3 regions of the Pelomonas lactea genome follow, and region 2 is predicted to be linked to each of the others. Evidence: riboswitches for the same ligand, from Rfam matches in the RefSeq annotation. Region 2 holds a riboswitch; each other region holds the start of a gene.

Region 1 (9,495 bases), on a different contig from region 2:
TGGTCTGCGAGCGGCCCACCGCGTAGGCGCCGCCGAGCAGCGCGAGCACGACGGCGACGCCGGCAACGATCTGGGTGGACTTGACGCTGGGGGAGGTGGACATGGGGGACTCCGTCGTTGTTGTTGGACACCCCATGTTCACGCGCCAGATGAGCCGCCGCTTGTAGGACAAGCGGCTGACCGAATGCCGGCGTGGTATCCGGATGTTGCGTTCGTATCAGCCCAGCAGCGGCGCCAGCGCGCGGCGCGCATCGGTCTCGCTGAGGCCGCAGCGGGCGGCCCAGTCGGCCAGCTGGTCGTCGCCGATGCGACCGACGTTGAAATACGCCGCGTCGGGGTGGGCCAGGTAGAAACCGCTTACGCTGGCGGCCGGCGTCATGGCCATGCTGTCAGTCAGGCCCATGCCGATCTCGTCGGGGGCCAGCACCTTGAACAGGTCGGCCTTGGCGAGGTGGTCCGGGCAGGCCGGGTACCCCGGCGCGGGGCGGATGCCGCTGTACTTCTCGGCGATCAGCTCGTCGTTGCTCAGCGCCTCGTCCGCGGCATAGCCCCAGAACTCGCGGCGCACCCGCTCGTGCAGCCACTCGGCGGCCGCCTCGGCGAGTCGATCAGCCAGCGCCTTCAGCATGATGGCCGAGTAGTCATCGTGCGTGGCGAGGAACTCGGCCTCCTTCTTGTCCACGCCCAGGCCGGCCGTCACGGCGAACAGGCCGACGTGGTCGCCGCTCTCGGCGACGAAGTCGGACAGGCAGCGGTTCGGGCGCTTCTGGCCGTCCACGACGGGCCGCTCCGACTGCATGCGCAGGCCGTGCCACGTCATCGGCGGCTCGCTGTGGATGGCGATGTCGTCACCCGCGCGCGCGGCCGGGTACAGGCCGAACACGGCATGCGCCTGCAGCCAGCGACCGTCGATGATCTTCTTCAGCATGGCCTGCGCGTCGGCAAACACCTTGCGCGCCTCGGTGCCCACCACGGCGTCGTCCAGGATGGCGGGGTAAGGCCCAGCCAGGTCCCAGGTCTGGAAGAAGGGGCCCCAGTCGATGTACTTCGCCAGTTCGGCCAGGTCCAGGTTCTTCAGCACGCGGCGGCCGGTGAACTTCGGGGCGGGCGGCACGCGGCTCAGATCCAGCGGCGCAGCGTTGGCGCGGGCGGCAGCCAGCGTGACCAGGGGCGTCTGCTTCTTGCTGGCGTGCAGCGCGCGGGTCTTCTCGATGTCGGCCTTGAGCTCCGCGATGTAGGCGGCGGCGCGCTCGTCGCTGAGCAACTCGGAGCACACGCCCACGGCGCGCGAGGCGTCGGGCACGTAAACCACCGGGCCCTCGTAGTGCGGCGAGATCTTCACGGCCGTGTGCACGCGGCTGGTCGTCGCGCCGCCGATCAGCAGCGGCATGTGGCGCGACGCGAAGTAGTCGTCGCGCTGCATCTCGGCCGCCACGTGCTGCATCTCTTCCAGGCTGGGCGTGATCAGGCCGGACAGGCCGATGATGTCCGCGCCCTCGTCCTTGGCCTTCTTGAGGATCTCCTGGGCCGGCACCATGACGCCCATGTTGACGACCTCGTAGTTGTTGCACTGCAGGACCACCGTGACGATGTTCTTGCCGATGTCGTGCACGTCGCCCTTGACCGTGGCCATGACGATCTTGCCCTTGGGCTTCACGTCGCCGCCGGCGGCTTCCAGCTGGCGCTTCTCTTCCTCGATGTAGGGCACGAGGTGGGCCACGGCGCTCTTCATCACGCGGGCGCTCTTGACCACCTGCGGCAGGAACATCTTGCCCTGGCCGAACAGGTCGCCGACGACGTTCATGCCGGCCATCAGCGGGCCTTCGATGACGTGCAGCGGCCGGCCGCCGGTGGCCTTGATGGCTTGCCAGGCTTCTTCGGTGTCGTCGACGATGAAGTCGGTGATGCCGTGCACCAGCGCGTGGCTCAGGCGGGCGTTCACGTCACCCGCGCGCCAGGCCAGGCGGGCGGAGTCGTCCTTGCCGGCGCTCTTGGCGCGGTCGGCAATCTCGATGAGGCGCTCGCCGGCGTCGGGGCGGCGGTTCAGCACCACGTCTTCCACGCGCTCGCGCAGTTCGGCGTCCAGGTCGTCGTACACGCCCACCATGCCGGCGTTGACGATGCCCATGTCCATGCCCGCCTGGATGGCGTGGTACAGGAACACGGTGTGGATGGCCTCGCGCACCGGCTCGTTGCCGCGGAAGCTGAAGGACACGTTGCTCACGCCGCCCGACACCTTGGCGCCGGGCAGGTTCTGCTTGATCCAGCGCGTGGCCTCGATGAAGTCCACGGCGTAGTTGTCGTGCTCCTCGATGCCGGTGGCGATGGCAAAGATGTTGGGGTCGAAGATGATGTCCTCGGGGGGGAAGTCCACCTCGTCCACCAGCATGCGGTAGGCGCGCGCGCAGATCTCGGTCTTGCGGGCGAAGGTGTCGGCCTGGCCCTGCTCGTCGAACGCCATCACCACGGCCGCGGCGCCGTAGCGCTTGACCAGCCTGGCCTGGCGCTTGAACTCGGCCTCGCCTTCCTTGAGCGAGATGGAGTTGACGATGCCCTTGCCCTGGATGCACTTCAAGCCCGCCTCGATGACGCTCCACTTGGACGAGTCGATCATCACCGGCACGCGGGCGATCTCGGGCTCGCTGGCCATCAGGTTCAGGAAGCGCACCATGGCCGCCTGGCTGTCCAGCATGGCCTCGTCCATGTTGACGTCGATGACCTGCGCGCCGTTCTCGACCTGCTGGCGGGCCACGGCCAGCGCCTGCTCGAACTGGCCGGCCAGGATCATGCGGGCGAAGGCCTTGGAGCCGGTGACGTTGGTACGTTCGCCGATGTTGACGAACAGCGTGCCGGCGCCGATGGCGACGGGCTCCAGGCCGGAGAGCTTCAGGGGGGGCGGGGCGATGGTCATCGACGGACTCGTTCGGAGGTTCGATGAGCGCCGTTGGGGAGGAATCCGAGCCTGGCAGGTGAAAACCCGTCGCAGCGCTCCTCGGATGAAGCCGGGAATTCTACGCAGCCACCCCTTCGCCGTGGCTCAAGATCGGCTTGCGCCCGCCGAAGCCGCTTCAGAATTCCGCGCTTCATGGCCCTCGACCTCATTCCCCTCCCGGCGCGCACGCTGCGCGTGGGCATGACACTGCCCTACGACCTGTACGACGCCGGCGGCCAGCTGCTGTTCGCGCGCGGCCAGACGCTGCGCGACTCGCCACAGGTGCGTGGCCTCATCGACGGCGGCGCGTGGGTCAATTCGGCCGACACGATGGAATACCAGCGCGCCCGCGCCCACCGGCTGGACACACTGGTCATGCAGGGCGTGCCGCTGGCCGACATCGCCAAGGCCGACGCCAGCTTCCGGCTGGACACGCCGGCCCCCACCAAGGTCGAGCTGGGGCCGCGCGAGGCCTGGTCGGACCTGCTGCTGCACACGCACGCGCTGCTGCGCGAGGCTGCCCCGGCAGACCTGCCCGGCCGCGTGGCGCAGCTGCGCGACGCGGCGCTGAAGCGGCTGCATGCCCAGCCCGACGCGACGCTGATGCTGCTGGTGTTCGAGAGCAGCCAGGCGTACGAGGACTACAGCGCCCGCCACGCGCTGCTGACCCTGCTGCTGTGCGACCTGGTGGCCCAGCAGCTGCAGTTGCCGGCGCCGCTGCGCGAGGCGCTGCAGGGCGCCGCGCTGACGATGAACTATGGCGCCAGCGACGTGCACGACCGCATGGCCAACCAGACCGGCCCGGCCAGCCCGGCGCAGCGCCAATCCCTGCAAGCCCATGGCGACCGGGCGGCAGCCCGGCTGGCGCAGGCCGGCATCACCAACGAGGCCTGGCTGACCGCCGTGCGGCTGCACCACGACGCCGGCGCCGGCCCGCTGGCGCCGCGCGGCGACGGCGAGAAGCTGGCGCGGCTGCTGCGCCGCATCGACATCTTCGGCGCCCGGCTGTCGCCGCGCCGCAGCCGCCAGGCCATGAGCGGCGCCGCCGCCGCGCGGGCCGTGTTCCTGGACGAGCTGGGCCAGCCCGACGAGGCCGGCGCCGCCCTCATCAAGGCCGTGGGCCTGTACCCGCCCGGCAGCCTCGTTCGGCTGGCCAACGGCGAGGTGGGCATGGTCGTGAAACGGGGCTTCAGCGCCAACGAGCCGCTGGTGGCCGCGTTGATCGGCAAGAGCGGCAGCCCGCTGAGCAACCCGGTGCCACGCGACACGCGGCTGGCCTCGCAGGCCATTGCCGCCAGCCTGGCGCCGGCGGAGCTGAAGCTGCGCATCAACCTGGACGCGCTGCTGAAGCTCTAGCCGAGCATCTCGGCGTGCAGCTCGCCGGCCACGCCGTCGAACGACGTGACGCAGAAACCGTGGCCCCAGAACAGCTCACCGCAGTCGTACCAGAGCGCCACGACGTCGCAACCGCCGGCTTCGACCGTGGTCAGCGCGAACTGGACACAGAACGCCTCGGCTGACAGCGCGGGGTTCTCGAAACGGACCCGTCGGCCGTCGGCATCCACCGTCTGGCCCACGCGCCAGTCGTCGTTGTAGCTAACGAGAAACCCGTCGGCGATCCGGCGCAGGCTGCGCTCGTGCAGGGCCGGCAGGTGCGCGATGACCTGCTCCGCCAGCGCCAATGTGGTCTCCATCGCCTGGTCGTCGCGCCGGACGGTCAGCTTGAGCGAACGGGCGCCCAGCGCGGTGCTGCCATGCAGTTCGTCCGCCGTCCCGGCCAGTTCGCCCAGCACCGGGTGGCTGACGGCCAGCGGCTCCGCCGACCGCTGGGGCGCAAGCCAATGCAGCACCTGCTTCAACGCGAGACGAAGGCGGTTCCAGTTCATGAGGGCAGCGAGTATTGCAGCGCAACCGCTTGCATTCCCCCGACTGTGCATATATTCTGTGTATACACAATATGCACAGTAGCCTCTTCATCTCCCAGACGGACGCACGGCCGATGTATCTGCAGATCGTCGAGCAGATCCGCCAGCGCGTGGCCGCGGGGGACTGGCCGGCGGGGCAGGAGCTGCCGTCCATCCGCGCGCTGGCGGCGGACCTGCGCGTCAGCGTCATCACCGTCAAGCGCGCCTACCAGGACCTGGAATCGGAGGGCGTCATCGTGACCCGCCATGGCAAGGGCTCCTTCATCGCCGACGCGCAGGACGCCGCGCAGGCCGTGCACCGCGCCGAGCTGGACGCCCACCTCGCCGCCGCCGGCCGCATCGCCCGCACGCTGGGCATCGCGGAACCCGAACTGGTTGAACGCCTGCGCAACGCGCTGAACGACAAGGAGGCCGCCGAATGAAGGCCATCGAAATGAACCGCGTGCGCAAGGCGTTCCGCTTCTTCACGCTGGAGGACGTGTCGCTGGACCTGGCGCCCGGCCAGATCATGGGCCTCGTCGGCCCCAACGGCGCCGGCAAAAGCACGACGATTCGGCTGCTGATAGGGCTGCTCGCCGCCGACGCCGGCGAGATCCGCCTGCTGGGCCACGCCATGCCGCGCGAGCAGGCCGCCGCGAAGGCGCAGGTCGGCTTCGTCAGCGACGACATGCGGCTGATGCCGCACGCCACGCTGGCCTGGCACATGGACTTCGTCGCGTCCATCTACCCCGGCTGGGACGCCAGCTACGCCGCCACGCTGCTCAAGCGCTTCGGCCTGCACGCCGGGCAGACGGCGCGGCGACTGTCCAGCGGCGAGCAGGCCAAGGCGCTGCTGCTGCTGGCGCTGGCCCGCCGCCCGCGCCTGCTGGTGCTGGACGAGCCCACATCGGGCATGGACCCCGTCGCCCGCCACGAGCTGCTGGCCGAGTTCATGGACGTGCTGCGCGACGACGAGCGGTCCATCCTGTTCTCGTCGCACAACACGCTGGACGTGGAGCGCATCTCCGACCGGCTGACCTTCATCGACCGCGGCCGCGTCGTCGCGTCGGACGACAAGGAGGACTTCCTGGAGCGCTGGCGGCGCGTGCAGCTGCGCGTGGCCGGCGCCCTGCCCGACCTGCCCGAGATCGTCGGCTGCGAGCGCGACGGCGCGCTGGCCACGCTGACCGTCGACGGCTTCTCGGACGACTTCGTCGCCCGTCTGGGCCTGCCGCTGCAGGCTACGCAACGCATGAGCCTGGAGGAGATCTTCGTCGCCACCGTCATGCACAGCCGGCAAACCCAGGAGGCCCACGCGTCATGACGCCGCTCACGCGCCAGCTCATCGCCAAGGAGCTCCACACCTACCGCTGGCTGCTCGCAGGCGGCACCGCTGCGGGCCTGGCCGGCCTGCTGATGGCGGCCACCGGCGAGGTGGGTTTCAACATCGGCTTCATCGTCTGGCTGACGGCCGTCATCGCCTTGGGCGTCATGCTGGCGCTGTTCGGCGTGTCGTCGGAGCGCAAGGACAGGTCGCTGCTGTTCATGCTCAGCCTGCCGCTGTCGCCGGCCGACTACGTGCGCGCCAAACTGCTGGGGCTGCTGACGTGCTTCCTGCTGCCCTGGGGCGTGCTGAGCGCGGCGGCGCTGGGCCTCGTTGCAGCCCTGCCCGGCATCGCCGACGGCCTGCTGCCCTACGCCGTGCTGCTGTGCGCGTTCCTGCTGCTGAACTTCTCGGTGGTGCTGTGCGGCGCGCTGCACATCGCGTCGGAGGCCGCGATGGGCGGTCTCATCATCCTGACGAACATGTCGGTCTCGCTCTTCATGATGGGCGTGGGCCGCATACCGGGGCTGGGCGAACACATGCTCAAGCCCGAGCCGGTCTGGGGCGCGCCGTTCTGGTGGCTGCTGGCCGCCGAACTGGCCGCCACGCTGCTGGCGCTCACCCTGCCGCTGCTCTTCGCCGCGCGACGGCGAGACATCCTCTAGGAGGGATTCTTCATGACCACCCAACTCAACGGCGAGAGGCTGCACGCCCTCGACGCAGTGCGGAGCTTTGCCCTGTTGCTGGGCGTGGCCTTTCACGCGGCGCTGTCCTTCATCCCCGGCCTGCCGCCGGGCCTGTGGGCGATGAACGACCGCTCGCCCAGCCCGTTCCTCGCGGACGCGAGCTTCGTCGCGCACAGCTTCCGCATGACGCTGTTCTTCTTCATCGCCGGCTACTTCGCGCGGCAGCTGCACCAGCGGCTGGGCACGCGCGGCTTCTGGGCCAACCGCGGCCAGCGCATCGCGGTGCCGCTGGTGGTGGGCTGGGTGCTGCTGTTCCCGGCCATCGCGTTCGTCTGGCACCTGGGCCTGCAGAAGGTCTTCCACGGCGCGCCGCCGGCGATGCCCGAGATGCCCAAGCAACCGGGCGCGTTCCCGCTGACGCACCTGTGGTTCCTGTACCAGCTGCTGTGGCTGTACGCCGGCGCGCTGCTGCTGCGCGGCGCCGTGGTGCGGCTGGACCGGAGCCAGGGGTTGCGCGGCCTCGTCGACCGCTTAACGACCGGCGCCGTGCGCTGGCCGGCTGGTGCGTTGACGCTGGGCCTGCCACTGGCGGCCGTGCTGCTGGCGATGCCGGCGTGGTTCCCGCCGGGCGGCATTCCCACGCCCGACCAGTCGCTGCTGCCGCAGCTGCCTGCCACCGTCGGCTTCGGCACGGCGTTCGCATTCGGCTGGCTGGTGCAGCGTGCGCCGGGTGCGCTGGCCGCGCTGCGTGCCCGCTGGCTGCTGCACGGGCTGCTGGCCATGGCGTCGTCGGCCACCTGCCTGTACGTGCTGAAGACGCAGCCGCCGTTCGCCATGCCCGACACACCCAGGTTCGTGTTCGCGCTGGCCTTCGTCGCGTCCGCCTGGTGCTGGACGTTCGCCGTCACCGGCGCAGCGCTGCGTTTCCTGTCGGGCCACCACCCGGCCATCCGCTACGTCGCGGACGCGTCGTACTGGATCTACCTCGTGCACCTGCCGCTGGTGGCCGCGCTGCAGGTGTGGGTGGGCGACTGGCCGCTGCACTGGGGTCTGAAGTACCCATTCATCGTCGCCACCACGCTGGCGCCGCTGCTGCTCAGCTACCAGTGGCTGGTGCGCCCGACGCCGATTGGCCGGCTGCTCAATGGCCGCGCCTACCCGCGCCGCGGGACCGCCGCGCCGGCCGAAGCGCCGGCGCGCAACGACGACGACATCGTCGCCTCGCTGTGCGGCGTGTCCAGGCACTACGGCCCGCTGCAGGCGCTGAACAGCGTCGACCTGCAGCTCAAGCGCGGCGAGCTGCTGGCGCTGCTGGGCCCCAACGGCGCCGGCAAGTCCACCGCCATCGCACTGTGGCTGGGGCTGCAGGATGCCGACGCCGGCACCGTGACGCTGCTGGGCGGCTCGCCGCAGGAGATCGAAAGGCGCCAGGGGCTGGGCGTCATGATGCAGGACGTCGAGCTGCCGAAGGACCTCAAGGTCCACGAGCTGGTGGCCCTGTCCTGCAGCTACTACCCGCAGCCGCTGACCGTGCCGCAGACGCTGGAACGCGCCGGCATCGTCGCGCTGGCCGACCGGCGCTACGGCCAGCTCTCCGGCGGCCAAAAGCGCCAGGTGCAGTTCGCGCTGGCGATCTGCGGCCGGCCGCAGCTGCTGTTCCTGGACGAGCCCACCGTGGGCCTGGACCTGCAGGCGCGCGAGGCCATGTGGGCCCACATCCGCGCGCTGCTGCACGAGGGTTGTTCCATCCTGCTGACCACGCACTACCTCGAAGAAGCCGAGGCGCTGGCCACGCGCGTGGCCGTGCTGGCCAAGGGCCGCGTCATCGCGCAGGGCAGCGTGGGCGAGATGCGCGCGCTGGTGTCGCGCCGGCACATCCGCTGCGTGACGACGCTGCCTGGCGTCGAGGTACGGCGCTGGCCCGGCGTGCTGGACGTGAGCGGCGACCACGACCAGCTCGCCATCGTCGCCACCGACGCCGAATCGGTGGTGCGCCGGCTGCTCGCCGCCGACCCGCAGCTCTCGCGCCTGGAAGTGAAGCAGGCCGGGCTCAACGACGCGTTCCACGAACTGACACGGGAGGCCGCATGAACACGCTGACCCACGCCCACGCGGCGCCCGTGCGCCGTGCGTCGCCCTATGCCGTCGAGATGCGGCTGGAGCTCGTGCGCCTGCTGCGCACGCCGGCCTTCGCGCTGCCGATGTTTCTGTTGCCGGTGGCGCTGTACGCGCTGTTCGCGTTCGCCGTGGCCGGCGAGATGACGGCCCGCGACCCCGACGCCGCGCGCTTCATGTTCGCCGGCTTCTCGCAGCTGGCGGTGACGATGTCGGCCGTGTTCGCCACCTGCCCGTCGCTGGCACTGGAGCGCGAGCAAGGGCTGCTGACGCTCAAGCGCGCCCAGCCCGCGCCGCCCGGCGCCTGGCTGCTGGCCAAGATCGTGGCGGGCGTGGTGTGCGGCCTGCTGGCCTACCTGCCCCTGCTGCTGCTCACCGCCGCGGGCGGCCAGACCCAGCTGAGCCCCGCCCAGCTCGCCGCGATGAGCGCGGTGCTGGTGGCCGGCGCCATCCCGTTCTGCGCGCTGGGGCTGATGGTGGGGTCGCTGGCCAGCGGCTCGGCGGCACCGGCCTACGCCAACCTGCTGTACCTGC
Region 2 (9,495 bases):
CGGCGTGCACGGCCACAAGCTCAACCTGCTGTCGCTGGACGACAAGTTCGACCCCAAGCTTGCGGCCGCCAACGCCAAGGCGCTGATCGACAAGGGCACCATCGCCCTCTTCCTGACGCGCGGCACGCCGCATACCCAGGCCGTCATGCCGCTGCTGGCCGAGCACAAGATCCCGCTGGTGGCGCCGTCCACCGGCGCGATGGTGCTGCACAAGCCGGTGAACCCCTGGCTGTTCAACGTGCGCGCCTCCTACCAGCGCGAGGCCGAGCGGGTCATCGAACACCTGGGCTCGCTGGGCGTGACGCGCGTCGCCCTCGTGCAGGTGGACGACTCCTTCGGCGAAGACGCGATGACCGGCGCCCTCGCAGGCCTGAGCAAGGCGAAGCAAAAACCCGTTGCGCATGAGAAGTACGCACGCGACAAGCCCGACCTCGGCCCCGTCGTCAGCCGCGTGCTCGCCGCGGCACCGCAGGCCGTGCTGTTCGTCGGCACGGGCGAAGCCGTGTCGCAGGGCATGAAGGCCATGCGGGCCGGGGGTTCGACGGCGCAGCTGGTGACGCTGTCCAACAACGCGTCGGCGGGTTTCATCCAGTCCTTGGGCAAGGTGGCCCACGGCGTCGTCGTCAGCCAGGTCTTCCCGCCTGAGCGATCCATCGCCAAACCGCTCATCAAGGACGCGCAGGACAGCGCCCGCAAAGCCGGCCTGGAGCTCACGCCCAGCATGATCGAAGGCTACGCCTCGGCCAAGGTGCTGGTGGAGGCGATCAAGCGGGCCGGCCCCAAGGTGAACCGGCAGTCGCTGCGCGACGCGCTGGAGGGCATGAAGCTCTACGACCTCGGCGGCCTGGAGCTGGGCTACAGCCCCGGCGACCACAGCGGGCTGCAGTACGTGGACCTGGCCATCCTCGACGAGACCGGCAAGTTCAGGCGCTGAGCGCCCGCGCGAGTTGGACGGCGGCGGCTGGCAGGTGCAGAGTTGGAATAAACCGACACCACGATCCGCCAGGCAACGCTAAGGTGCCGCCCGCCATGCCAAGCTCCCCTCGCCTGTGGGACATCTCTCCCACCGTCTCGCCCGACGCACCCATCTTCCCGGGCGACGAACCCTACCGCCTGCACTGGACGGCGCAGCTCGCCCCGGGCTGCCCCGTCAACCTCAGCGCCGTCACGATGTCGCCGCACGTGGGCGCGCACGCCGACGCGCCGCTGCACTACGCGAACGACGCGCCCGCCATCGCCGACGTGCCGCTGGACACCTACCTGGGCCGCTGCCGCGTCATCCACGCCATCGGCGCCGCGCCGCTGATCACCGTCGAGCACCTGCGCCACGCCGAACAGGCGCTGCCGCCACGCGTGCTGGTGCGCGTCTGCGAGCGCGCCGACACCACCTGGAACCCGGCCTTCACCGCCTACGCGCCCGAGGCCGTCGACTGGCTCGCCGCGCGCGGCGTGAAGCTCATCGGCATCGACACGCCCAGCGTGGACCCGGCCGACTCCAAGTCGCTGGACAGCCACCAGCAACTGCGCCGGCTGGACCTGCGCGTGCTGGAAAACCTCGTGCTGGACGACGTGCCCGCCGGGGACTATGAATTGATCGCCCTGCCACTCAAACTCCAAGGCGCCTGTGCCAGCCCGGTGCGCGCCATCCTGAGGGAACTGGGGCCTATTGAGGTATGAATCACCCCCACGTGAGGCCCCGCATCGGGCCAAATCTAGGCGCAAGGCGGAGCCGGGTTCAATACCCGGCGAGCACTTGCAACAACGAGTTGGCCCGATGCGGGGCCTCACCCTCCGGGCTGGGAGGCGGCAGGGCGCAGCGCGTTGTTGCAGCCCTGGCCCAGGCGTCCAGCCTGGGCTGCGCGCTGCGCCTAGCTCTGCGCCCTACCGCCTCCCAGCGTGGGGGCGATTCACACCTCAAAAGGCCCCTATGAATCTCGACGATGCGAAGCGGCTCGATGCCGCCGACCCGCTGCGCTCCCTGCGCGACCTGTTCCAGCTGCCCGAGGGCATCACCTACCTGGACGGCAACTCCCTCGGCGCCCTGCCCCGCGCCACGCCGGCCCGCATCCAGCGCGCCGTCGAGCAGGAATGGGGCCAGGGCCTCATCAAGAGCTGGAACACCGCCGGCTGGATCGACCTGCCGCGCCGCCTGGGCGACCGGCTGGCGCCTTGGCTGGGCGCGCGGCCCGGTGAGGTGCTGGTGGCGGACTCGACGTCCGTCAACCTCTACAAGGTGCTGCACGCCGCGCTGCAGCTGCAGCAGGGCCAGCGCCGCGTGATCGTCAGCGAGCGCAGCAACTTTCCCACCGACAACTACATCGCGCAGAGCGTGGCGCGCGCGCACGGCGGCGAGCTGGTGCTGGCCGAGTCGCCCGAGGACATCGCCGGCCTGCTGGACGAGCGCTGCGCCGTGCTGATGCTGACGCACGTGAACTACCGCACCGGCCGCATGCACGACATGGGCCTGCTGACGCGCTGGGCCCACCAGGCCGGCGCGCTGGCCGTGTGGGACCTGGCGCACAGCGCCGGCGCCGTGCCCATCGACCTGCTGGGCTGCGCGGCGGACTTCGCCATCGGCTGCGGCTACAAATATCTCAACGGCGGCCCCGGCGCGCCGGCCTTCGTGTGGATGCACCCGCGCCACGAGGGTCAGGTCTGGCAGCCGCTGACCGGCTGGCTGGGCCATGCCCACCCGTTCGACTTCGACAGCGAGTACCTGCCCGCGCCCGGCATCCAGCAGTACCAGTGCGGCACGCCGCCGGTGCTGGCCATGTCGGGCCTGGACACCGCGCTGGACGTCTTCGATGCCGCGCAGAAGCTGGGCGGCATGAAGGCGCTGCGCGCCAAGTCGCTGGCGCTGACGGAGGCCTTCATCGACAGCGTGGAGGCCCGCGTGCCGGGTGCAGCCATTGTGACCCCGCGCGACTCGGCGCTGCGCGGCTCCCAGGTGTCGTTCTCGCTGGCCCAGGGCGTGGACGGCTACGCCGTCATGCAGGCGCTGATCGCGCAGGGTGTCATCGGCGACTTCCGCGCCGGTGATCCCGAGCTGCTGCGCTTCGGCTTCGCGCCGCTGTACAACGGTTTCGCCGACGTGACGCATGCCGTCGACGTGCTGGCCGGCATCGTCGAGAGCGGCTCGTGGAACGCGCCGCAGTTCACCAGCCGCTCCAAGGTGACCTGACCGTGACACAGACCCTCGAACACCACGGCGCGCAGCTCGACTTCTCGCGCGACATGAGCTACGGCGACTACCTGCAGCTCGACGCCATCCTGACCGCGCAGAAGCCGCTCTCGCCCGACCACAACGAGATGCTCTTCATCGTGCAGCACCAGACCTCGGAGCTGTGGATGAAGCTGATGCTGCACGAGCTGCATGCCGCCGTCGCCCACGTCGCCGCGGACCGGCTGCACGAGGCCTTCAAGATGCTGGCCCGCGTGTCGCGCATCATGGAGCAACTGGTGCACGCCTGGGACGTGCTGGCCACGATGACGCCGCCCGAGTACTCGGCCGTGCGGCCCTACCTCGCCAAGAGCAGCGGCTTCCAGAGCGCGCAGTACCGGCGCATCGAGTTCATGCTGGGCAACAAGAACGCCGCGATGCTCAAGCCCCACGAGCACCGGCCCGACCTGCTGGCGCAGGTGCAGGCGGCGTATGACGCGCCGTCGCTGTACGACGAGGTGCTGAAGTTGCTGGCCCGCCGCGGCATCGCCGTGCCCGCCGCGAACCTGGACCGCGACTGGACCCAGCCGCATGTCGCAGACGAAGGCGTCAAGCAGGCCTGGCTGACCGTCTACCGCGATCCGCAGCAGCACTGGGACCTCTACCAGATGGGCGAGGAGCTGGTGGACCTGGAGGACGCGTTCCGGCTGTGGCGCTTCCGGCATGTGACGACCGTGGAGCGCGTCATCGGCTTCAAGCGCGGCACCGGCGGCACCGGCGGCGTCAGCTATCTGCGCAAGATGCTGGACGTGGTGCTGTTCCCGGAGCTGTGGGCATTACGAACGGAGCTTTGAGCGCCCAAACCTAAAATCCGCCCACCGCTCCAGTTGAAAAGGTCCGCCACCATGGACACCCGCACCTCCGAGACCCGCCTGCGCATTGAGCGCCTGCGTGATGCCCTGACCGCCGCCGGCGCCCATGCCGTACTGGTGCCCTCCGCCGACCCGCATCTCTCCGAGTACCTGCCCGGCCGCTGGCAGGGCCGGGAGTGGCTGTCGGGCTTCACCGGCTCGGTGGGCAGCCTGGTCGTCACGCGCGACCGCGCCGCGCTGTTCGCCGACAGCCGCTACTGGGCCCAGGCCGAGGCGCAGCTGGCGGGCAGCGGCATCCAGCTGGAGAAGATGGCCTCCGGCGCGTCGACGATCTACATCGACTGGATCGCCAACCAGCTGCAGCCCGGCGAAGTGCTGGCCGTGGACGGCCAGGTGTTGGGCCTGGCGCTGGCCAACGCGCTGCGCGCCGCGCTGGCGCGCAAGGGCATCACGCTGCGCACCGACCTGGACCTCGTGCAGGCCGCCTGGGACGACCGCCCCGGCCTGCCCACCGAGCCCGTCTACGAACACCTGCCGCCGCAGGCCGCCGTCAGCCGCGCCGACAAGCTGGCCCGCGTGCGCACCGCGATGGCCGGCATCGGCGCGACACACCACCTCGTGTCCACCGTCGACGACGTGGCCTGGCTGCTGAACCTGCGCGGCAGCGACGTGGAGTGCAACCCCGTCTTCATCGCCCACCTGCTGCTCGATGCGGCCGGCGGCCGCCTCTTCATCGCCGATGGCAAGGTGCCGGCCGATGTGGCCGCACGCCTGGCCGCCGACGGCATTCAGCTCGCGCCCTACGACGCGGCGCGCCCGGCGCTGGCCGCGCTGCCCGCCGGCGCCACGCTGCTGGTGGACCCGCGCCGCGTGACGCTGGGCCTGCGCGAGGCCACCGCGGCGGGCGTCAAGGTCGTCGAGCAAATCAACCCCAGCACGCTGCTGAAGAGCCGCAAGACGCCGGCCGAGGCGGTGTTCATCCGCGACGCCATGGCCGAGGACGGCGCGGCGATGTGCGAGTTCTATGCCGAGTTCGAGGCCTCGCTGGCGCGTGGCGAGCGCTGGAGCGAGCTGGATGTCGACGCGAAGCTGTCGGCCCGACGCCGCCAGCGCAAGGGCTTCGTCGGCCTGAGCTTCAGCACCATCGCCGGCTGGCAGGCCAACGGCGCCCTGCCCCACTACCGCGCGCTGCCCGAGTCGTTCGCGTTCATCGACGGCGACGGCCTGCTGCTGATCGACTCCGGCGGCCAGTACCTTGGCGGCACGACGGACATTACCCGCGTGTGGCCCATCGGCAGCGTCAGCGCCGCGCAGAAGCGCGACTACACGCTGGTGCTGAAGGGCACCATCGCGCTGTCGCGCACCCGCTTCCCGCGTGGCACGCTGAGCCCCATGCTGGATTCGATAGCCCGCGCGCCGCTGTGGGAGCATGGCCTGGACTACGGCCACGGCACCGGCCACGGCGTCGGCTATTTCATGAACGTGCACGAAGGCCCGCAGAGCATCAGCAAGGCCATCGCGGAGCCGGCCATGGCCATGGAGCCCGGCATGATCACGTCCATCGAGCCGGGCCTGTACCGGCCGGGCCAGTGGGGCGTGCGCATCGAGAACCTGGTGCTCAACGTCGCCGTCGAGACGCCGGAGAACAACGCCTTCGGCGAGATGCTCGAATTCGAGACGCTCACGCTGTGCCCCATCGCCACCGACTGCATTGACCGCAGCCTCCTGCGTGCCGACGAGATCGCGTGGCTGAACGGCTACCACGCCACCGTGCGCGAACGCCTGCAGCCGCTGGTGAGCGGCCCGGCGCTGGCCTGGCTGCTGGCCCGGACCGAACCGCTGTGAAGGCGCTGGCCGCGCTGCTGCTCGTGGCGGCCGGCGCGGCCACGGCGCAGGCCGCGCCGGCGCGTTACGACGGCCTGTGCGACGCCTCCGCCGCGGTGGCGCTGGACGAGCGCCATTTCATCGTCGCCGACGACGAGCACAACCGGCTCACCGTCTACCGGCAGGGCCACGCGAAGCGCGTCGGCGAGGTGGACCTGGACAAGTTCCTCGGCGCGAAGAAGGAGTCCGACCTCGAAGGCGCCGCGCAGCGCGGCGACCGCATCTACTGGATCAGCTCGCATGCCCGCAACAGCCGCGGCGAGTTGCGCGAGGACCGGCACCGCTTCTTCGCCACCGACATCCGCGGCGACACGGTGGCACCGGCCGGCAAGCCGTACACCCGGCTGCTGGATGACCTGCTGGCCGCGCCGTCGCTGGCCCCGCTGAAGCTCGCGGACGCCGCCGCGCGGGCCGCCGAGGCGGACGGCGGCTTCAACATCGAGGGCCTGGCCACCGCAGCCGACGGCAGCCTGCTGATCGGGCTGCGCAACCCGATCCCGCAGGGCCGGGCGCTGCTGATCCCGCTGCTGAACCCGGCCGAGCTGGTTGACGGGCGCGGGCCGGCGCGGTTCGGTGCCGTCATCCGGCTGGACCTGGGCGGCCGCGGCGTGCGCTCCATCGAACGCGTCGGCAACGCCTACCTGATTGCCGCCGGCCCGCCGGCCGACGACGGCACGTTCGCACTGTTCCGCTGGAGCGGCCAGGCCGGCGACGCGCCCACGCCCGTGAAGGCCGACCTGGGCTCGCTGCGCCCCGAGGCGCTGTTCGCCTGGCCCGACGGGCGGGTCACGCTGCTCAGCGACGACGGCGGCGTGATGGTCGGCAAGAAGGCCTGCAAGGACGCGGACAAGGGCAAGCGCGCCTTCCGCGCGCTGGACCTCAGGCCTTGACCGGCAGCACGGGGTAGCGCCACACCAGCGCCGCGCTGGCGAGCAGCTGTACCAGCACGCCGCAGAACACCGGTACCGCGCTGTCCGCGTCGCCGAGGAAGGGCGCGACGACCTGCGTGCCCAGCGCGCCGGCCGCCAGCAACGCCAGCACCAGCAGCGCCGTCGCGCGGCCCATCTGCGCGGGCGGCACGGTCAGCGCGTCGACAAACGTGGCCGGCCCGCGGATGGCGAGCGCGCCGCAGAAGCACATCCAGTAGGCCGCCACGACGGCATAGGGCGGCGCCCCGGAAACCCACGCGGTCAGCAGCGCCAGCGCGCAGGCCACCACCTGCACCGTGCTGCCCAGCTTCACCGCGCGCGCATGGCCCAGCCGCTTGGCCACCCGGCCGGACTGCGACGCGCCCAGCATGAACGACCCGACGCCCAGCACCTGCAGCAGCGCAAACGCGTTGCCGCCCAGGCCCAGCGTGTGCTGCAACAGCTGCGGGGCGCTGGCCAGGAAGGTCAGCAGCGCGCCGATGCACAGCGCATGCGACAGCGCCAGCCGCACGTAGTGGCGATTGCGCAGGATGCCCGCGTAGCTGGCGTCATGGGCCAGGTCCAGGCCAGGCAGCTGGCGCGGCGCGATCCGGACGACCCACGGCAGCACCAGCAGCGACAGCGCCGCCAGCACCCAGAAGGTGCCGCGCCAGTCCGTCACCTGCAGCAGCAGCACGCCCAGCACCGGCCCGGCCGCCGGCACGATGGCCTCGACCATGGAGATGGCGGCGATGCCGCGCACGACGTCGGCATCGCCCAGCGTCGCGCGCACGACCGTGGGCGCCACGACAGTGGCCGCCGCCGCGGCCACGCCCTGCAACAGGCGCAATAACAGCAGCATCTCGATGCCCGGCGCCAGCGCGCAGCCCAGGCTGGTGACGGTCAGCAGCGCCAGGCCGATCTGCAGGCTGCGGCGCGGGCCGAGGCGGTTCAGCAGCTCGCCCCACAGCAGCTGCGCGCCGGCCAGGCCGGCGAGGTAGACCGCGACGGTGGCCTGCGCCAGCGACACGCTGATGCCCAGGCCGGTCTGCAGCGCGGGCACGGCGGGCAGGTAGAGGTCCATCGCGGCCATGCTGACGCCGGTGACGAAGGCCAGCGGCAGGATGGTGCGTATGGACGCGGAAGATGACGAAGACACGGACAACCCTTTTCACAAAGGGCGCCCTTGATCCATCGTCCGCGCCGAGCGTGGCGGAGGGCTCACCTCCGTCGCAGCACCCCTCGGCGGGACGGCGCCGAAGCACGGCGCGGTGCGAATTCTAGGAGGCGTCCCGGCGCGGGCCGTTCGTCACAGGAAGCGCACCTTGCAGCGCACGCCGGCCGGGATGTCGCCGCCCGGGTTGGGCAGCTCCAGCCGCACGCCGAACGAGCCGCTGGCGGAGTCCATCACGCGGTCCACCACCTTCACCTGCGCCTGCCAGCTGCCCTTGAGCGGCGCCTCGGGCGTGATCTCGGCCGGGCGGCCGGCCTTGATCTGGCCCAGCACCGACACCGGCAGCACCACCTCCACGCGCAGCGGGTTCGTCTGCGCCATCTTCAGGATGGGCCGCGAGCCCTCGCCGGTGAAGGCCAGCTCGCCAGGGTTCTGCAGCCGGTCGGTGACGACGCCGCTGAACGGCGCCTTCAGCGCGCGCTGCTTCAGCACGGCGTCCAGCCGGCGCGACTCGATGCCGGCCAGGCGGCGGTTGTCCACCGCCAGCGCCAGCTCGGCCTCGGCGACGCGCAGCTCGGCCTGCGCCTCGTCGCGGTCCTGCGCGGTGATGTAGTGCTGCTCGCGCAGGTCCTCGCGGCGGCGGAACTTCTCGCGCGCGTAGTCGGCGCGGGCCCGGGCCACGCGCAGCTCGGCCTCGGACTCGGCACGCTGCTGCGCGCCGGCCAGCGCCTCGCGCTCGACGCTGCCGTCCAGCAGCACCAGCGTATCGCCCGCCTTCACCGCGCTGCCGCGCTCGACGAGGATCCTGTCGATGAGCGCGTTCGTGGGGCTGCGGATCTCGATGCGCTGGTTGGGCTCGATGAGGCAGTCGTAGCCGGCCGGCGCGGCGGGCGCCGCGGGCTTGGTCGATTGCGCCAGCGCGGCGGCGGGCAGCAGCAGGAACGGAAGCAATCTCATATCTGGTTTCCGGCGAATCCGAGCAGATTGTCGAGTTGGCGGTCGGCCTTGAGCGTGCGGCGGCGCATGGCCGCGTGCAGCCGGCCGGCATGGCCTTGCGCGGCGCGGCGCAGCAGCGCCAGCGCCCAGCCGGGCAGTTCGTCGCGGCCGGCAAAGAGGCGGCCCAGCAGCGCCTGCAGCGTGGCGGCATGGGCGGTGAAGATCTCGTCGTCCAGCGCCACGATGGCCAGCGCGACGCCGGGGTCGCCCTGGCGGGCGCCGCGGCCGACGAGCTGGCGGTCGATGCGCGCGGAGTCGTGGAACTCGGTCAGCAGCACGGCGAGGCCGCCTTTCTCGCGCACGCGGTCGTCGAGGTGGATGTCGGTGCCGCGGCCGGCCATGTTGGTGGCCACCGTCACCGCGCCGGGCTCGCCGGCGCTGGCGACGATGTCGGCTTCCTCCTGGTCCTGCCGCGCGTTCAGCACCCGGTGGACCTGACGCGGCCCCAGTTCGTCCGAGAGCGCGACGGAGGCCTTCACCGAGCGCGTGCCGACCAACACT
Region 3 (9,495 bases), on a different contig from region 2:
GATGTGCCAGTCCTTGCCCTGGGTCTCGCGGATGAAGCTGACCAGCTCCGACGCGTAGCGGAACTCGCCCGCCGTGGCCGTGCCGCTGGGCAGGTCGCCGCGCAGCGCGACGACGCGGCGGATGCCGCGCTCGCGGTAGGTGGCCAGGATCTCGGCGATGTTCTCGCGCGTGGAGCCCACGCAGCTGAGGTGCGGCGCGGCGTCGAAGCCGGCGCCGGCGATGTCCATCACCGCCGACAGCGTCTTGTCGCGCGTGGAGCCGCCGGCGCCGTAGGTCACGCTGAAGTACTGGGGCTTGAGCGCGCCCAGCTCCTGCACGACGGTCTTGAGCTTCTCGACGCCCACGGGCGTGTTGGGCGGGAAGAATTCGAAGGAGACGGGCGTGTTCATCGGGACGCGTGTAGAAAGAATTCGCGGTTGCCATCACCGCCGGTGATGGGGCTGTCGAAGTAGTCCAGCACCTGGAGGCCCAGTGCCGTGCAGGCCAGCCGCACGCGGGCTTCCAGGCGGGGGTAGTCGGCCTCGTCCTTGACGAGGCCGCGCTTGTCCAGCGCCTGCGGGCCCAGCTCGAACTGCGGCTTGATCAGCACCAGCAGGTGGCCGTGCGCCTCCAGCCAGGGCAGCAGCTCGGGCAGGCTGCCCACCATGGAGATGAAGCTCAGGTCGCCCACGATCAGCGAGAAGCCGCCCGTGGGCGCGTGCGCTCGCAACGCCCCCAGCTCGCGCACGTGCACGCCTTCCAGCGCCGTCACGTGCGGTTCGGCCCGCAGCCGCGCATGCAGCTGGCCATGGCCCACATCCACGCCGACGACATGGCGCGCCCCGCGGGCCAGCAGGCAGTCGGTGAAGCCGCCGGTGCTCTGGCCGACGTCCAGCACCGTGTGGTGCGAGACGTCGAAACCCGTGCGGTCCAGCGCGCCTTCGAGCTTGAGCCCGCCGCGCGACACGTAGCGCAGCTCCGCGTCATCGGTGACACGCAGCTGCGCGGTCTCGGGCAGGTCCTCGCCGGCCTTCTTCAGGGTGGCCCAGCCGGTGGGCGAGGCCCATTCAGCGGCGCCGTTGCTGATGAGGCGCTGGGCCACCGAGCGGGTCGGGGCCAGGCCCTGGGCGACGAGGAGCTGGTCAGCGCGCATCGGCGATCAGTAGCGGTAGGTGTCCGGCTTGTAGGGGCCGGCCTTGTCCACGCCGATGTAGGCGGCCTGCTCTTCGGTCAGCTCGGTCAGCTGCGCGTTCAGCGTGGTCAGCTGCAGGCGGGCGACCTTCTCGTCCAGGTGCTTGGGCAGCACGTAGACCTCGCCGACCTTGTAGTTGTCCTTGTGCGCGAACAGCTCGATCTGCGCGATGGTCTGGTTGGCGAACGACGAGCTCATCACGTAGCTCGGGTGGCCCGTGCCGCAGCCCAGGTTCACCAGGCGGCCCTTGGCCAGCAGGATGATGCGCTTGCCGTCCGGGAAGATGACGTGGTCGACCTGCGGCTTGATCTCTTCCCACTGGTACTTCTCGAGCGACGCGACGTCGATCTCGTTGTCGAAGTGGCCGATGTTGCAGACGATGGCGTTGTTCTTCATCGCGGCCATGTGCTCGTGGCGGATGACGTTCTTGTTGCCGGTCGTGGTCACGAAGATGTCGGCCTTGTCGGCGGCGTACTCCATCGTCACGACGCGGTAGCCTTCCATCGCCGCCTGCAGCGCGCAGATGGGGTCGATCTCGGTCACCCAGACCTGGGCCGACAGCGCGCGCAGCGCCTGTGCCGAGCCCTTGCCCACGTCGCCGTAGCCGGCCACGACGGCGATCTTGCCGGCCACCATCACGTCGGTGGCGCGCTTGATGCCGTCCACCAGCGATTCGCGGCAGCCGTAGAGGTTGTCGAACTTGCTCTTCGTGACGCTGTCGTTCACGTTGATGGCGCGGAACAGCAGCGTGCCCTTGGCGGCCATTTCCTTCAGGCGGTGCACGCCGGTGGTGGTCTCTTCCGTCACGCCGATGATCTCGGCGCTCTTGCGGGTGTACCAGGTGGCGTCCTCGGCGACCTTCTTCTTGATCGCCGCGAACAGGATGCGCTCTTCCTCGCTGCCGGGGTTGGCCAGCACGGACAGGTCCTTCTCGGCCTTCTGGCCCAGGTGCATCAGCAGCGTCGCGTCACCGCCGTCGTCCAGGATCATGTTGGGGCCTTCGCCCGGCTCACCCTTGCCGGCGAACTCGAAGATGCGGTGGGTGTAGTCCCAGTAGTCTTCCAGCGTCTCGCCCTTGTAGGCGAACACGGGCGTGCCGACGGCAGCCAGCGCGGCGGCGGCGTGGTCCTGCGTCGAGAAGATGTTGCAGCTGGCCCAGCGCACTTCGGCGCCCAGCGCCTGCAGCGTCTCCACCAGCACGGCCGTCTGGATGGTCATGTGCAGCGAGCCGGCGACGCGCGCGCCCTTGAGCGGCTGCGACGCGGCGTACTCCTTGCGGATGGCCATCAGCGCCGGCATCTCGTGCTCGGCGATCTTGATTTCCTTGCGGCCCCAGTCGGCCAGCGACAGGTCCTTGACGATGTGGGCGGGGAGGTTGGCGGTCATGTCGGCTCCTTCAGGGAATGAAGCCGCTGACGACGGGTGCGGGGGAGTTCAGGCCTCACCCCGACCTAAGGTCAGCGGGTGAGCGCGGTTGCAGGGGGTCAACATTCCGAGCCTGGCCTCAAGGGGTGCTGAGGTTGCAACGCTCCTCGGAAGCCGCAGATTCTATCCAGCCCGCCCGGTGTCGTGGCAATCCACCGGTGCCGCCGGGTGCCAACAAATCGTCGCGCGGGGCGCCGAACTTCGCCGACCTCAAGACGCTTCAGCGCGGCAGAGGCGCGAAGCGGTCCGGCCGCCCGCGCTCCAGCTGGCGCAGACGCCGCTCCAGGCCGGCGAGGTCCGTCACGCCGTGCAGGTCCGTCGGTGCCGGCGCGTCGTCGCGCCGCCAGCACCGCGCCCACCCTGCAAGCCAGCGGAGGGGCGCCAGGGGCAGGGGAGAGTGGGCGGGTTGCAGGGTGGCGGGTGGCATCGGGCGGTCCATCGGTGAGTGCTTGCCACGATAGGCAGCGGCCGCAGGTCCGCCAAGGCACAGCGTGGTGGGCGCCGGCAGGGCCTGTATCAGCGCCGGTGCTGACACAGGCCCACCTCAGCCGCCGCCGCGCAGCTGGCCCACGTCCATGCGCGGCGGTGCACCGAACAGGCGCCGGTACTCGCGGCTGAACTGCGACGGGCTCTCGTAGCCGACGCGGTGCGCGGCGCTCGCGGCGTCCAGCCCATCGGCCAGCATCAGCCGGCGCGCGTGCTGCAGCCGCAGCGACTTCTGGAACTGCAGCGGCGACAGCGCGGTCAGCTGCTTGAAGCGCTGATGCAGCGTCGACGGGCTCATGTGCGCCAGCGCCGCCAGCTCGGCGATGGACAGCGGCTCGGCGAAGCGGCGCGTCAGCTGCTCGATGACGCGGTTGAGCCGGCGTGCCATGCCGTCGCCCTGCGCCAGCGCGCGCAGCCGCGGGCCCAGCGGCCCCGTCAGCACCCGGTAGAAGATCTCGCGCTGCACCAGCGGCGCCAGCGTCTTGAGGTCTTGCGGGCTGTGCAGCAGCTGCAGCAGCCGCTGCGCGGCGTCCAGCAGCGGCGCGGTGACCGGCGCGACGTGCAGGCCGGCGTCGGCGCCCGCAGCGTCCGTGGCCGCGTCGCCGTCCAGCAGCAGCTCGGCCAGCGCCTGCGTCTCGCAGCTCAGCCGCAGGCAGACATAGGGTTTGTCGAGGCTGGCCTCCACGACCTGCCCGCGCGGCAGCGCCGTCACCGGCACCAGCAGGCACTGCATGGCGTCGTAGTCGACGACGCGGTCGCCCAGCCGCGCCTGCTTGCGGCCCTGCAGCACCAGCACCAGGCCGGGTTCATAGATGGCCGGCACCGGCAACGCCGGCGCGCTGGCGCGGATCAGCCGCAGCCAGGGCAGGGCGGTCGCGTGGTGCCCGTCGGCAGGCGCATGCGCCAGCGCAAGCGCAACGGTGCGCGCGCGCAGGGCCTGGAGGTCGTCGTCGGTTGGCATGCGGCCGATTGTGCAAACGCAGCGGTGGCTCCGGGGCGAAGCCGGCCGAGGGCGCGGAGGATCGGGCAATCATGCGCCAGCTTTGTGCTGGGCGGCAGCGGCACGCGTTTCCTAAGCTGCCGCCATTCCGTTGACGATGCACGCAAGGAGTTCCGTGATGACGCAAACCCACTTCCCCCGCCGCCGCCTCGGCACCACCGGCCCCGAGGTCTCTGCCCTGGGCCTGGGCTGCATGGGCATGTCCGATTTCTACGGCCCGGCGGACGACGAGCAGTCGCTGGCGGTGCTGAACCGTGCGCTGGACATCGGCATCAACTTTCTCGACACCGCGGACATGTACGGCATCGGCGCCAATGAGCGGCTGCTGCGGCGCCTGCTGCTGGCGCGCCGCGGCGAGGTCGTGCTGGCCACCAAGTTCGGCCATGTGCGCAGCACGGACGGCGCCGTCACCCGCATCGACGGCAGCCCGGCCTACGTGCGCCAGGCCTGCGATGCGAGCCTGGACCGGCTGGGCGTGGACCACATCGACCTCTACTACCAGCACCGCGTCGACAAGACCGTACCCATCGAGGAGACCGTCGGCGCGATGGCCGAGTTGGTGAAGGCCGGCAAGGTGCGCCACCTCGGGCTGTCCGAAGCCTCGGCCGCGACGATCCGCCGCGCGCACGCCGTGCACCCCATCGCCGCCGTGCAGACGGAGTATTCGATGTGGAGCCGCGACGTCGAGGCCGAGGTCCTGCCCACCTGCCGCGAGCTGGGCATTGCGCTGGTGCCCTACAGCCCGCTGGGCCGCGGCTTCCTGACCGGCGCCATTCGTTCGGCCGACCAGCTCGCCGCGGACGACCGCCGCCGCATCCACCCGCGCTTCCAGGGCGAGAACCTCGACCACAACCTCGCGCTCGCCGATTCGCTGGCTGTGCTGGCCGAGGAATGGCGTTGCACGCCCGCCCAGCTTGCACTGGCCTGGCTGCTGGACCGGGGCGACGACATCGTGCCCATCCCCGGCACGCGCAGCGTCAAACGCCTGGACGAGAACGCGCGGGCCGCCGGCATCCAGCTGGACGACGGCCGGCGCGAGCGCATTGCGGCGCTGCTGCAGCGTCATGCCATCGCCGGCACGCGTTACCCGGCAGCGCAGATGGGGGCGGTCAACGTCTAGGTCGACGCGGCCGCGCTGCGGTAGGCCCAGAACCGCGGCAGGCACAAGCCCGTTGCGATGACGCCCACCAGGCAGATCGAGCCGCCGACCCAGATCGCCGGCGCCACGCCCCAGGCATCGGCCATGAAGCCGGCCCGTGCGTTGCCGATGAGCGGCCCGGTCAGGTAGCTGATCATCTCGATGCCGGCGAGCCGGCCGCGCAGCGTGTTCGGGATGGTCTCGTTCCAGATCGTGCCGCGGAACACGCCGCTGACCATGTCCGCCGCGCCGGCCACGGCCAGGCAGGCCAGGCCCAGCAGCAGGCCGGGCGCAAAGCCCAGCGCCACGATGCCCAGCGCCCACACCGCCGCCGCGATGACGACGGCGCGGCCGTGGCGGCTGACCTTGCCGGTCCAGCCGCTGAACAGGCCGATCAGCAGTGCGCCCACCGACATCGCCGACAGCAGCCAGCCGACCGATTCGGTGCGGCCGTCGGCCGCCGCCATCGCCGGGAACAGCGCGACCGGGAAGGCGAACGCCATCGCGACGATGTCGACGATGTAGGTGCCCATCAGCACGGGCCGCTTCCATGCGAAACGCAGCCCTTCGGCCAGATCGGCCAGCAGGTGCGGGCGCCCGCCCGGCGTGTCCACCGTGCCGATCGCGTCGCGCGGGATGCGCGCGATGAAGAACAGCGCGGCGAGAAAGGTGACGCCGTCGAAGACGTACGCGCCGACGGCCCCCCACTTCGCCAGCAGCAGCCCGGCCAGCGCGGGCCCGGCCACCATGCCCACCGTACCGCGCACCGAGGAAAGCGCCGCGACGGCCGAAAACTCCTCGGGCCTCGCGAGTTTCTGCGTCAGCGCCTCCAGCGCCGGCCGGTGGAAGCCGCTGGCGCCCTGCAGCACGGCCACCAGCGCGTAGATGGCCAGCACGCTGGGTGCCGCGCCCAGCGCATTCGCCAGCAACCCCAGCAGGCACAGCGCCATCAGCGCCTCGGAGCCGATCAGCAGCCGCTTGCGGTCCACCCGGTCTGCCACCGCGCCGCCCAGCAGGCCGCAGGCGACGACGGGGATCAGCTGCACCAGGCCCAGCAGGCCCACCTGGGCGTTGGAATGCGTCAGCTCGTACAGCTGCCACGGCACGGCCACATAGCTGACCATGGTGCCCAGCCCGGAGATGAACTGGCTGGCGAAGAGGCGGCGGAAGGCGAGGTTGCGGCGCAGCGGGCCGACGTCGAGCAGCATCAGCCGCCGAGCCCCAGGAAGACGTGCAGGCGGTCGATCTCTTCCGCCAGCGCGTCCTTGAACGCGGCATCCCGTGGCGCCCTGCCGGCCACGTAGCCGCACTCGACCTTCAACTCGCCGCCCTTCACGCCGGCATTTGCCCAGCCGACGACCTGATCCCGCCACAGCAGCGGCAGCGCGTAGTGCCCGCGCACGCGCTTGGCCGCCGGGGTGTAGGCCTCGAAGCGGTAGGCCCAACCCCACAGCAGCTCGAAGCGGCGGCGGTCCCAGACGACTGGGTCGAACGGCGCCAGCAGCCGCACCTGGGCCGGGACGCGCCAGCCGCGTGCCGGGTCCTCGCCCGCGGGCCAGTACCAGTCGACGCCATCCACGCGCGCGCCGGCCAGGCGCTCCCTGGCGCGTGCGAGCGTCGGCTTGCGCAGCTCCTGCCACTGGCGCGCGCCGCTGGCCAGCATGCTGATCAGCGTGGACAGGCTGCCGGCCGGCAGCGGCGCGTACTTCTGGATCACCACGTCGGCCAGCGCGTCCATCGCGGCCTGCGGGTCGGGATGCGGTTGCCAGGGCTGCGCGAGCCGGTAGACGCGCGTGCCGCTGTCGCGCCGCACGACGTCCAGGTGGCCGCGGAAGTGCAGCCCGTCCAGCAGCTCGGTGGACAGCCGGCTGTTGCCGCCGAACCAGTTCTTCACCGGCCCGTGGCCCAGCGCGGCGTCGACGTCGGCGGGGTGGGCTTCGCCCAGCCGCTGTACCTCCGCCAGCACGGCGTCGGCCAGCTTCCAGCGCGGTGCGTCCCACGCGAGCCGGGCCGTGCGCGGATGCATCAGCGCGCGCAGCGTGGGTGTCACGAAGCCGTAGTTGATGAAGAAGTCTTCCTGCAGGTCCAGCCGCGGGTAGCGGCGCTCCAGGTCGCCGGCCCGGTAGCCCTTGACGCGGTGGCGCAGCGTCAGGTCCTGCGCGCGCGCCGGGGCGCGCAGCGGGTCGGCCTGCACAAAGCCGCCCAGCCTCTCGACGGCCTTGACGAGCGTCGTCGGCGCGAACAGGCTGCGCGCCACGGCGTGGCGGCGCAGGGCGGCAAGGTCAACGGGTGTGGGCATGCAGATCGGCGTGGGCGTGGCGCAGCAGTGTCTGGGCGTCCTGGCCATCGTCGGGGTAGAGGGCGACGCCGAAGCCGGCGCCGGGCGACGGCGCGTCGGCCACGCTGGCCACGCTGGCCAGGCTGGGCAGCGGCAGCTGCATCGCGGCTTCCAGGTGGGTGCGGGCGGCCTCGGCGTCGGCGCGGTTGTCGACGGACTCCAGCAGCAGCAGGAACTCATCGCCGCCGTAGCGAGCCACGATGTCGCCGATGCGCACGCCGGCGCGCAGCCGCTGGCCGGCCTCCTTCAACACCGCGTCACCCACGCCGTGGCCCAGCCGGGCGTTGACGTCGCCCAGGCTGCGCAGCGTCACGCGCATGATGGCGAACGGCCAGCGGTCGCCGCGGCGGCGATGCTGCAGGATGCGGTCGTCGATGCGGTGCAGGATGGCGCTGCGGTTGGACAGGCCGGTGAGCTGGTCGGTCAGCAGCCGGGTCTGCATGTCGGCCAGGCCGCGTGCCAGGTCGCCCAGCGCGTCGGTGCGGCCGGCGTCGGGCGGCGCGTCCAGCACGCCGTCGCCCACGCGTCGGGCCGCGTCGGTCAGCCGGCGCAGCTCGCGCGTGACCAGGTGCAACGCCGCCCAGCCCAGTGCCAGCGCCGCCAGCGCCGCGATGCCCGCGAGCACCGCAGCCTGCATGAAGCCCTGCTGCACGCCGGACAGGAAGCTGCTGCGCGGCGCGGCCACGATGACGCGCCAGTCCAGCCCCAGCGCCGGGTCCAGGCGGACGTGGCTGACCTGCACGGCGCGGCCGTCCCCGTCCTCGAAACTGAAGGTGCCGGCCGTGCGCGAGCGGGCTTCACGCTGCACCGCGTCGAAGCTGCGGGCCACCAGCGCGTCGCTGCTGCGGGCGGCGTTGAGGCGGTCCTGCGGGCCGCTCAGGTAGGCGCCGCGCGACACGCCCACCAGGCCGCCGTCCGGCTCCACGACCATCGCCACGGCATCCTCGCCCAGCGTCTGACGCGCCAGCAGCGTGCCCAGTTGCTTGAGCGACACGTCGGTGGCGGCCACGCCCTCGGGCTCGCCGGCGTCGTTCAGCACGCGCTTGGTGCGCGTGACGACCAGGTCCTGGGTCTTGAAGTCCACGTACACCGGCGTCCAGCCCAGCGCGGCGGGCGACGCCAGCGTGCGCTGGAACCAGGGCCGCTCGCGCGGGTCGAACACCTGTTCCTCCGTCAGGGGCGAGCGCAGCGCGCCGTTGATGCCGCTGAACCGATAGAGCGTGCGCGGGCCGGTGTCGGCGGTGCGCAGGCGCAGCTCGGCCTCGTGCTCGGAGAAACGCCACAGCCCGATGAAGCGGCCGCGGCGGTCGCCGTAATAGACGTAGTTGTTCTGCGCCAGGTGAACCGAGGTGGCCAGCCAGAAGCGCTCGCGCAGCAGCTCGCGCTCGCGTTCGAGGTTGTCGGGTGCCGGCAGCCCGGTGGGCGCGGCCGTCTCCAGCACGGCCTCGGCGCCGCCCAGCTGGCGCTCCAGCGACACGGCGATGCGGCCTGCGGCCTCGGCTGCCAGCCGGCCGGACAGCTGCTCCACGCTGTCGCGGGCGGCCTGCCAGCACAGCAGCCCCGCCGGCAGCGCCAGCCCGAGCACCAGCAGCACGGGCGGCAGGGTCAGCAGGCTGCGCAGGCTCAGGCGGTCGGTCAGCGTCCTCGGGATCAAGGGCAGGGCTCGGCGTGGGGCGGGCGGTGGGACGGGCGCAGGTTAGCAGGCCCGGGCGGTGGCGGCCCATCCCCTGGCGCCGCCCGCCGGGATGCCGGGCGGCGGCGCACTAGAATTCAAGGTTGTTTTGCGGTGGCCCCGGCCGCCCGACCCTCAAGGAAATCATCGTGTTCATCTCCAACGCCTACGCCCAGGCCGCCGCTCCGGCCGCCAGCCCTGAATCCGGCCTGCTTGGCATGCTGCCGCTGGTGCTGATGTTCGTTGTGCTCTATTTCGTCATGA

The links. A riboswitch is a leader RNA that binds a small molecule or an ion and turns the genes downstream of it on or off. The one in region 2 is predicted to bind S-adenosylhomocysteine.
Region 1: it holds a riboswitch for S-adenosylhomocysteine, as region 2 does, so the genes downstream of both, metH (methionine synthase) here and ACG04Q_RS04960 (MFS transporter) in region 2, are expected to answer to the same signal.
Region 3: it holds a riboswitch for S-adenosylhomocysteine, as region 2 does, so the genes downstream of both, ahcY (adenosylhomocysteinase) here and ACG04Q_RS04960 (MFS transporter) in region 2, are expected to answer to the same signal.

What each region holds. Positions count from the first base shown of each region.
Region 1 is NZ_JBIGHX010000009.1:112,694-122,188, forward strand. Features, by position in the region: gene ACG04Q_RS21585 (glycine zipper 2TM domain-containing protein) at 1-103, opposite strand, end outside; gene metH (methionine synthase) at 218-2,911, opposite strand; S-adenosyl-L-homocysteine riboswitch at 2,930-3,000, opposite strand; gene ACG04Q_RS21595 (HD-GYP domain-containing protein) at 3,086-4,288, shown strand; gene ACG04Q_RS21600 (DUF2262 domain-containing protein) at 4,285-4,818, opposite strand; gene ACG04Q_RS21605 (GntR family transcriptional regulator) at 4,932-5,279, shown strand; gene ACG04Q_RS21610 (ABC transporter ATP-binding protein) at 5,276-6,160, shown strand; gene ACG04Q_RS21615 (ABC transporter permease) at 6,157-6,825, shown strand; gene ACG04Q_RS21620 (ATP-binding cassette domain-containing protein) at 6,838-8,937, shown strand; gene ACG04Q_RS21625 (ABC transporter permease) at 8,934-9,495, shown strand, end outside.
Region 2 is NZ_JBIGHX010000002.1:125,301-134,795, reverse strand. Features, by position in the region: gene ACG04Q_RS04990 (ABC transporter substrate-binding protein) at 1-934, shown strand, start outside; gene kynB (arylformamidase) at 1,030-1,677, shown strand; gene kynU (kynureninase) at 1,928-3,181, shown strand; gene kynA (tryptophan 2,3-dioxygenase) at 3,184-4,014, shown strand; gene ACG04Q_RS04970 (M24 family metallopeptidase) at 4,066-5,877, shown strand; gene ACG04Q_RS04965 (DUF3616 domain-containing protein) at 5,874-6,806, shown strand; gene ACG04Q_RS04960 (MFS transporter) at 6,796-7,983, opposite strand; S-adenosyl-L-homocysteine riboswitch at 7,996-8,074, opposite strand; gene ACG04Q_RS04955 (efflux RND transporter periplasmic adaptor subunit) at 8,134-8,955, opposite strand; gene ACG04Q_RS04950 (preprotein translocase subunit SecA) at 8,952-9,495, opposite strand, start outside.
Region 3 is NZ_JBIGHX010000009.1:181,663-191,157, reverse strand. Features, by position in the region: gene metF (methylenetetrahydrofolate reductase [NAD(P)H]) at 1-390, opposite strand, end outside; gene ACG04Q_RS21945 (TlyA family RNA methyltransferase) at 387-1,133, opposite strand; gene ahcY (adenosylhomocysteinase) at 1,140-2,558, opposite strand; S-adenosyl-L-homocysteine riboswitch at 2,632-2,712, opposite strand; gene ACG04Q_RS21935 (hypothetical protein) at 2,818-3,024, opposite strand; gene ACG04Q_RS21930 (AraC family transcriptional regulator) at 3,142-4,044, opposite strand; gene ACG04Q_RS21925 (aldo/keto reductase) at 4,202-5,203, shown strand; gene ACG04Q_RS21920 (MFS transporter) at 5,200-6,429, opposite strand; gene ACG04Q_RS21915 (DNA glycosylase AlkZ-like family protein) at 6,429-7,520, opposite strand; gene ACG04Q_RS21910 (diguanylate cyclase domain-containing protein) at 7,504-9,213, opposite strand; gene yajC (preprotein translocase subunit YajC) at 9,381-9,495, shown strand, end outside.